Regions from separate parts of the Paenibacillus bovis genome, predicted to be linked through region 1. Evidence: riboswitches for the same ligand, from Rfam matches in the RefSeq annotation. Region 1 holds a riboswitch; each other region holds the start of a gene.
What was found. A riboswitch is a leader RNA that binds a small molecule or an ion and turns the genes downstream of it on or off. The one in region 1 is predicted to bind thiamine pyrophosphate.
Positions count from the first base shown of each region.

Region 2: it holds a riboswitch for thiamine pyrophosphate, as region 1 does, so the genes downstream of both, thiM (hydroxyethylthiazole kinase) here and thiC (phosphomethylpyrimidine synthase ThiC) in region 1, are expected to answer to the same signal.
Region 3: it holds a riboswitch for thiamine pyrophosphate, as region 1 does, so the genes downstream of both, tenA (thiaminase II) here and thiC (phosphomethylpyrimidine synthase ThiC) in region 1, are expected to answer to the same signal.
Region 4: it holds a riboswitch for thiamine pyrophosphate, as region 1 does, so the genes downstream of both, AR543_RS24330 (hypothetical protein) here and thiC (phosphomethylpyrimidine synthase ThiC) in region 1, are expected to answer to the same signal.

Region 1 covers NZ_CP013023.1:939,572-941,775, forward strand. Annotated here, with positions in the region: gene thiC (phosphomethylpyrimidine synthase ThiC) at 1-1,176, opposite strand, end outside; TPP riboswitch at 1,603-1,707, opposite strand; gene AR543_RS04090 (VC0807 family protein) at 1,922-2,204, shown strand, end outside.
Region 2 covers NZ_CP013023.1:1,453,215-1,455,418, reverse strand. Annotated here, with positions in the region: gene thiD (bifunctional hydroxymethylpyrimidine kinase/phosphomethylpyrimidine kinase) at 1-248, opposite strand, end outside; gene thiM (hydroxyethylthiazole kinase) at 343-1,140, opposite strand; TPP riboswitch at 1,267-1,368, opposite strand; gene AR543_RS06200 (alpha/beta hydrolase) at 1,535-2,204, opposite strand, start outside.
Region 3 covers NZ_CP013023.1:417,184-419,387, reverse strand. Annotated here, with positions in the region: gene AR543_RS01810 (SDR family NAD(P)-dependent oxidoreductase) at 1-754, opposite strand, end outside; TPP riboswitch at 1,067-1,169, shown strand; gene tenA (thiaminase II) at 1,339-2,025, shown strand; gene AR543_RS01800 (ECF transporter S component) at 2,022-2,204, shown strand, end outside.
Region 4 covers NZ_CP013023.1:3,613,479-3,615,682, reverse strand. Annotated here, with positions in the region: gene AR543_RS15315 (CpaE/TadZ family protein) at 111-689, shown strand; TPP riboswitch at 744-851, shown strand; gene AR543_RS24330 (hypothetical protein) at 1,029-1,298, shown strand; gene AR543_RS15310 (thiamine phosphate synthase) at 1,240-2,004, shown strand; gene thiO (glycine oxidase ThiO) at 2,001-2,204, shown strand, end outside.

The DNA of each region.
Region 1 (2,204 bases):
CACATGCCCCGGTCCTTCGATCATTACCTGTACATCGTGCTTCCAGGCGATATGGGTCAGCTCACCGAGTGTATCCAGCTCCGCAAACTGGGCTTCGTCGTTCGCATCCGCAATCGATCCGGGACGCAGCCCGTCACCGAGGGAGAAAGTGATATCATAACGCTTCATAATTTCGCAAATCTCTTCGAAATGCGTATATAGAAAATTCTCCCGATGATGCGCCAGACACCATGCTGCCATAATCGATCCGCCCCGACTGACAATGCCGGTCACCCGATTGGCTGTCAGCGGAATATAGCGCAGCAGTACACCGGCATGAATCGTAAAATAATCCACACCTTGCTCGGCCTGCTCGATCAGCGTATCACGGAATACTTCCCAGCTCAGATCTTCCGCCCGGCCATTGACCTTTTCCAGTGCCTGATAAATAGGAACCGTACCTACCGGTACCGGTGAATTGCGAATGATCCATTCCCTTGTTGTATGAATATTTTTGCCGGTAGATAGATCCATGATTGTATCGGCTCCCCAGCGGATCGCCCAGGTCATCTTCTCTACTTCTTCTTCGATCGAGGAAGCGACAGCCGAGTTGCCGATATTGGCATTGATTTTTACATGAAAATGACGACCGATAATCATCGGCTCACTCTCGGGGTGGTTGATATTGGACGGAATGACCGCCCGTCCGGCAGCCACTTCGGAGCGGACAAATTCAGGCTCCATGCCTTCACGCAGGGCGATAAACTCCATCTCCGGCGTAATAATCCCCTGTCGTGCATAATGCAGCTGGGTCACATTGGCGCCAGGCAGTGCCGCCTTCGGCTGCCGATCATTCTGCGGGAATAGTTCGGCACCCTGCCGGGCTTCGCGCTCACTGCTCTGGAATCCGTTATCCTGGGGACGTACATGGCGGCCTTCGTAGTGTACCGTATCCATTCGCTCTGCGATCCAGTTCTGCCGAAGCGGAGCCAGTCCCTGCCGGATATTCACTTCCTGTCCGGGATCGGTATAAGGACCGCTGGAATCATAAATATGCAGCGGTCCATTGGGAACGATCTCTCCGCGAATCTCGCTGTCTGATAAAGCAATCTCGCGTACGGGTACCTGAATATCGGCACGTGAACCCTGAATGTATACTTTACGGCTGCCGGGTAATGGGGTCTGAAAAATAGTCATATAAATAAAAAACCTCCTCACGAATGTAGATATCCGCCAGGAGACGTACTAATACAGGGATGGAAGCACAAAGGGAAGAGGAGACCGTGCGAGCAGATATCTGCGGTACGATGAAGCGTCCAGCAACAGGCATAGAGCGGCCGATTGTGTAGCTCCAGCTCCGGCAGGAGACAAAGAGAGGTTAGCTCCCTGGATGGGGGTACAAAATAGACCGATAATCAGTATCAAAATGCTTCCGCGCAACGAGTACAGGTACATCTGCTGCCTGCGCTCCATGCACATTCCGTAGTCTATTCACCATCTGTTTCGATCTGCCTGCTATCTATGTACATACGCAGATTGACGATTCGTCTACCCGGCCTCCTCCCATGGACAGCACAAAGCCGCCTCCGGGCAGGAAGCGGCAGAAACCGTATCGTCGTATCAACGAAGTCTCAACCACTTTCCTACGCTGGCATGACCCAGATCAGGTTCAAAGGGACCAAAGCAGATGCTTTATCTCAGCCCGTACAGGCGCCCCTAGTGGATACAGTTAACACTATATGTCGATCGGAATATAATTGTCAACTTTTGTTATTTTGAGGAAATGATTGTATATAGTATGGTTGGCAGCCGAATTACGGGTTATTTCGGTCTATAGACGTAGACGATCTAAGCTTAAAGTGGGATGATTATGCATAAATTTAAATATATAATTCCTGTATACATAATTCTTATGATTTTTTGAACTAAAGGAGATGGGGCTATGTCCGCAATGCCTGGCCGAAAATACATTATCATGACCCTGATTATCAATGGATTGATTCCATGGTTGATCTATATTCTGCTCAAACCGTACATGAGCAGTCTTACAGCCCTATCTATTGCGACCGTGGTGCCTCTGCTGGATAATCTGATCCATCTGTACCGGCACCGGAATCTGGATGTATTTGGAAGCATTATGCTGTTTACCTTTGTTCTGTCGCTCGTGATGGTATTGCTCGGAGGCAGCGAGAAGCTGCTGTTGATGCGTGAGTCCTTTATTACAG
Region 2 (2,204 bases), 510 kb from region 1:
CTGAACAGCATACCGGTTTTGACTGCATCCGGTGCCAGATCTTCCCCGATCGAATCGAGCTGCCGGATCACACCTGCCATCTCGACAGGATAGACACCCTGTACGCCCGCCGTATTCTGCGCCGTGACAGCCGTAATCACGGACATGCCGTAGACACCCAATTCCTGAAAGGTTTTCAGGTCAGCCTGTATACCCGCGCCGCCACCACTATCCGAGCCTGCAATCGTTAATGCCTGATGAATACTCATCGCTGTTCTCTCCTTTGGTATAGAAATATATAGATGGGCATAGGATTGGTATTATGAATTTCGCTGCACTACTATCTGTTGCGACGATGCCTTCCTACAGCTGCTCGATTCGTGCCCGCTTTTGCAGCTCGTCCGGTGTCAGCAGAGACAGCTGGTTGATCAGCTCGATCTGGAAGCTGCCGGTTCCCTGTCCTGCGGTGCGCTCTGCCGCAATCTCTGCAGCTGTTCCATAAAAAGCCAGCGCTTCGGTTGCAGCGGACAGCCAGTATTCCCTGCCTCCGCTCACTGCTGCAAAAGCGGCTACTACCGAACTCAGCAGGCAGCCTGCACCGGTGATCCGGGTCAGCAGTTCATGCCCATTGCTGACGATCCATGTCGTCTCTCCATCCGTAACGATATCTTCCTGTCCGGTTACCACGACCAGCGTTCCCAGCTGCCGGGCCGATTGCTGAGCCAGCTTCACACGATCCCCTTCACCAGCTCCGGCATCGACGCCCCGAATCGTCCATTCCGCGCCGGCGACGTGAGCGAGCTCTGCGATATTGCTGCGCAAAATATCAACCTGCATCTGCTCCGTCACCTGACGGGCTGCTGCCGTGCGGTAAGGAGTCGCCCCCGCTCCTACCGGATCGAATACAACGGGTACTCCCGCCCGGTTGGCTGATTGTCCAGCCAGCAGAATCGACTGCAGCGTATATTCATCCAGCGTACCCATATTGAGCATGACCGCGCCAGCCATCGCTGCCACATCAGCTACCTCCTCGTGGGCATAAGCCATAAACGGCGATGCCCCCAGGGCAAGCAGACCATTTGCTGTAAAATTGGTTACTACTACATTGGTAATATTGTGTACCAGCGGATTTTGCTGACGTACCTTTTGCAAAAACGACATGTTTCTTCTCCTCCTTTGGCGATACAACGATATAACGCATATACAAAAAAGACCCATTCACCTCCAGCAGGAGATTAATGGGCCGTATCATTCATTCAGGTATAAAGTGCCTTATCAGGCATGAGTGAATATCCGCGTCCACTTCCCTCCGCTGGTATAACCCAGATCAGGTTCCAAGGGTCCGGATTCATATCCGTCTCAGCCTCTACGGCTCCCCTAGTGAATTCAAAGCGATATGATGAGCAGCAGAGAATCATCTGTCGGCGATAACGCCACAGCTGTATCTGCCATGCTCTTGTAGTTACGATCTTATAAGGATATCGGTGGACTGTCAAATCTCCGATCCAGCGGTTCACAGCAGAATGAAGTCTATTCCGTCAGGATCGTAATCTGTCTAGATCATCCAGTGCTGCCACTGTGTCTGCGCAGCTTCGCGACCGGCCAGCCATTCCCGGGTATACCGGAGCAGCTCACGGCGATGTGGCCCCGACGAATATGTATGATCCGCCTGGAAAATAATCTGCTTGTCGCAGCGCCCTTCCTGCCGGGTCCAGAATTCCTGCTGATACAAAAAGGCATAATCCACCGGAATCACATCATCGCCAGTACCATGTACAACCAATACATCTCCGCTGAACTGCCGCGCTTCGATAAATGGCTGGTAATTGCCCAATGACTCAAAATACACCGGCTTAAAGCAGTATCCCAGATAATCCGCTTCTCCTTCGATCACGGCCTGATCATACGTCTCGCGGCCTACAATTTTGACGATATCATTAAACGGGTGCCCGACCGCCGACCAGAGCACCAGATGCTTGACCCGGTGATCGCGCACCGCTGTCAGAATCGCCACCGCCCCGCCAAGACTGTGACCGATCAGCGTCACCCGCGTTGGATCGATATCACTGCAATTCATCACATAATCAAGTACACTGCGTGTCTGCGCCACCATGGAATCCAGGCCCTGCTGACCATACAGACCACTGCTTTCCCCACAGCCCGCATAATCAAAACGAACGACCATATATCCGTCAGCCGCAAGTTCGCGCGCACTGTTAACAAAC
Region 3 (2,204 bases), 520 kb from region 1:
TTCGTGGCAGCAGATGACTGGACAGCGAAGTTCCTTTGACCTTGAAGCCTACTTCAACACTTTCCTGTGGATGGTCGATCAGTCGGTACATGGCATCAATAATATCGTCCGGATCATCCAGCGGCTTCATATCAATCTCGTGACCACTGTAATTGGCAGCATGCTCGGTCCACGGCGTATTCATCACCCATGGATGGACAGCGCAGACATGAATATCTGTTCTGCCTTCCAGCTGCATTTCCTGATTGAGCGCATAGCTGAGACCGGATATGGCTGATTTGCTGCCGCTATAGGCGGCAAGATAAGGAAAGGCTACTTTGCTGGCAAAAGAAGAGACGTTAATCAGCGTTCCGTAGCCCTGCTGCTTGAATTGGCGCAGCGCATAATGGCTGCCATACATATTGCCAAGCAGATTAATGCGGGTCATCTGTGCCAGAGCAGCGAGCGGCGACTCGGTAAAAGGACCGATTGCAATCGCTCCGGCATTATTGACCCATACATCGATCCGCCCCAGCTGTGACATGGCTGCTTCGAATACGGCAGCAATGCCTTCTTCCCGGCTGACATCGGCGGTGACAGCGATCATTTTGGGAGCGTACTGACGCTCCATTTCCTTGAGCAAATGAGTGCGGCGGGCGGCGATAACGACGCTGGCGCCTTCGGCAGCAAGCCGTTCGGCAAGTCCGCGCCCTGTGCCGCTGGAAGCGCCGGTAATAACAACATTGAGCTGATCATGCGGTATATGTGGTGACATGATGTTCCCTCCAGAGTAGATCCGACATCTATGAATTTCCTTTTATTTCCTCATTCCAATGTAATACACATACCCGTTGAGACCTATATTTACTCGTTATTTGAGCAAATCACCATATATTTTGCCAAGCCGCCGAGCTGGCAAAAACAGAATTATCGTGCCTGCTGGCTGCCAATAGGGCTGCTGCTGCCGATATGGATGATCTTGACAGCTGAACCGATGCTGTGTAGAGTAAAAGGCAATCAAACAGACTTCTGTCACATCCGTTGCTGGCACCTAATGCAGCAGTGGAAACAGTAGTCTTATATTGTGAAAGACCACTAGGGGAGCCATATACTGGCTGAGACGAGATCGACTCGGACCCTTGGAACCTGATCTAGTTCGTACTAGCGTAGGAAAGTGGAGACCGAGCAGGGCTAACTATGCCATTATTCTGCCGCTCCATAGAGAGCGGCTTTTTTGCGTGGATATACAGCATCAGCGTCCGTGATCCGGCAGCAGTTCCTGTAAATAAGCTGCCGGTCAGCATCCATTTTCCCGGGGAGGTTCTTTCCGAACACTTCAGATAAGGGAGAGATAATTGTATGAGTTTTTCAGCAGAAATCAGACAGGCGGCCGATCCGGTATTTGAGGCGATTTACAACCATCCATTTGTACAGGGGATTGCCAGAGGCGATCTGCAGTCCGAGCAGCTGGTTCACTATGTAAAGCAGGATTTTGAGTACTTGAATGCCTTTATGCGAATCTATGGAACAGCAATCTCCAAATGCAGCCGCCGCGAGGATATGGATATGTTCAATCAGCAGATTTCTTTTGTACTGAACAGTGAAGTCCATCCGCACAATAACTTCTGCCATGTTGCCGGTGTACCGTATGAGCAGCTGCAGGGCTATCCGGTAGCCCCATCGGCACACAACTATATCCGTCATATGCTGACCGCTGCGCAGGAAGGTGATCTGGGCGATATTCTGGCAGTACTGCTGCCATGCCCATGGACGTACTGGGAGATTGGCAAGCGGCTGATGGAAGATGTGAAGCCGGATGTGTCCCATCCGTTCTATGACTGGATCGACTTCTATGGCAACCGGACCGATACGATTACGAGCCGGTTCTGTACGCGTCTCGATGAGATTGCCGCGGCATCTACGCCGGCGCACCGTGAGCGGATGAAGCAGCATTTTATTCTCAGCTGCCAGTTTGAATATATGTTCTGGGATATGGCGTATACGCTGGAAGACTGGCCGGTTCAGCTGGAGGTAACCTCCGTATGAACTGGAAAATGAAAGAGGTTGTGCTGACTGTAATTCTGGCAGTAGCCTGCGGCGTACTATATCTGGGCTGGTCCACACTGTGGATTCCGATCTCGGCACTGGTCGGGCCGGTAGGCGCCGGATTTATGTTCGGCATCTGGATTATTGCCAGCCCTATTGTCGCCTATATTATTCGCAAG
Region 4 (2,204 bases), 2.7 Mb from region 1:
ATACAGATATTTCTGCCGACAATGCTGACAGACGCTCTATACCAGGCATTGATCGGCTGTATTATTCATACAAGTCGGGTATTCTGACTCGCAGTAATGTATCCAGTTATATGATTGCATTGCTCCAGAATCGGCTTGATCTTCTGGCAGGTACTGATAAGGCAGCACCCATTCCGGCAGATGATCTTTTCTGGAAATACATGCTTCATACTGCAGGTCTGTGCTATGATCTGATTCTGTTGGATGCCGGTTCGGGGTTAGAGCAGATGCCCCTGCTTGCAGAAGCTGATCTTGTCATTGTCAATCTGGGTCAGGATCTTGTACAGCTCAATACCTTTTTTCATGAATATGCTCATCATGAAGTAATGCGTTCCAGAGTATGGATTCCTGTATTGGGTGCCTATCAAACGGAATCAGCACTTACCGCTGCCTGGATAGCAAATCAATTTAAAGTAGAACAAGATATATACCGGCTCAATGCTTATCAGGATTTTGAAGATGCATGGAATGCGCAAAATCTGTTTTCTTTTATGAGACATCAATTGATGCTAGATGGTAGCCACGATACATCTGCTCAATCGGCTGAATTTTTGCGACAATCCTTCTTTCTTGCAGCAGCAATTCTCGAACAGCTGGGCGGCATTTCTGTAGTTTCAGGAGCTGTTATCAAATTTCCTGTGCATACATAGTATTTGCTTTATAAGAACAGTTTTGCTAAGATAAATATGCTTAAATTGAATAGCGACAACACACGGGGGAGCCTGTAATGGCTGAGATGGCAGAACTGATTGCCGAACCCTTTGTACCTGATCTGGATTATACCAGCGTAGGGAAGTGGCAGAAGAATAATCTTGGATAATATGGATATATCTACTCTGACAACGCAGGCTGTATAAAGTAATTAATAATAGTACAGCAATCTGCATATTGTATATACAAGGAATCATTATGTATTCCCTGTATATCATGGACGGGATCAGCATCCTTTTGGATCGCAATGTTCCGGAATGTACATGGAGATATAATGAATGATCCAACCAGATTATGCTTCGGCAGGCAGCGATGCAGATCGTCCTGTTATTGTTTATACCAAACAGCCACTTTCCTTTGGAAGGTGGTTTTTTTGCATTATTTTGCAATATACAATGCCAGCTGGCCGCCTTACCATTTGGGAAAACAGAGAAGGTGTTCGTTATTCCGTGATACAGATAGAGATTGGAGATCTGTGGGGGGTGCAAAATGGAGCTGCATGTGGTGAGTACAGGCAATCAGACAGCAGAGAAAATACTTTCAGTTAGCAGGCAGATTTACTCCCAGGTAACAGCGATCCATATCCGGGAAAAGCAGTGGTCGGATAAACAGGTATATGAACTGGTACAAGCCATGTTAAACGCAGGGATACCTGCTGCTGCTATTCGGCTAAATAGCAGGATACAGCTTGCTGCGGAGCTGAAGCTGGGAGGTGCTCATTTAACCGAGCTGCAAAGTTTTGTCCGATCTCTGCCAGAGAAACACGAGGTAAATGTAAATGCACTATCCGGTAATGATCAGACCGGGGCAAGTACCAGCAGACAGAGGAGACAGTATCATGCACCAGCAGCAGATTCAGAGTCTGTATTGGATTTTTGGCAAAAAGAATCTTTTCGGCTGGGGAGATCAGTACACACTGCTGCACAAGCGATTCAGGCAGAACGGGAAGGAATAGATTATGTTTTTTATGGACATATCTATGAGACAGCCTCCAAGCCAGGAGTTCCTGCCCGGGGAGTAGAGCAGCTGCGCCAAATATGTGCTGTCGTAGATATACCTGTTATTGCGATCGGAGGGATACAGCCTCATCATGCAGAGGAACTGATAAGTACGGGAGCAGCCGGTATAGCTGTAATGTCCGGAATCTTTGCTGCAAAGAATCCATTGGAACAGGCTTCAGCTTATGCAGCAGCGTTATCTGCTGCAGCTGCTCGTATCGGCAAGATCGAATCAGGAAGGCAGGAAACGGTATGAGAAGTAATGGTCATTACGATGCAATTGTAGTTGGAGCGGGTGTAATCGGTGCCTCGATCGCTTATGAATTATCGTTAAAAGGCATGAAAGTTGCCCTGATCGAGAAAAATCAGCCAGCTTCCGGTTCGTCCGGAGCGGCTGGAGGTATGCTGGCAGCAGAATCAGAGCATTTTGAAAGTAAAGATCTTCGCAAATGGGCA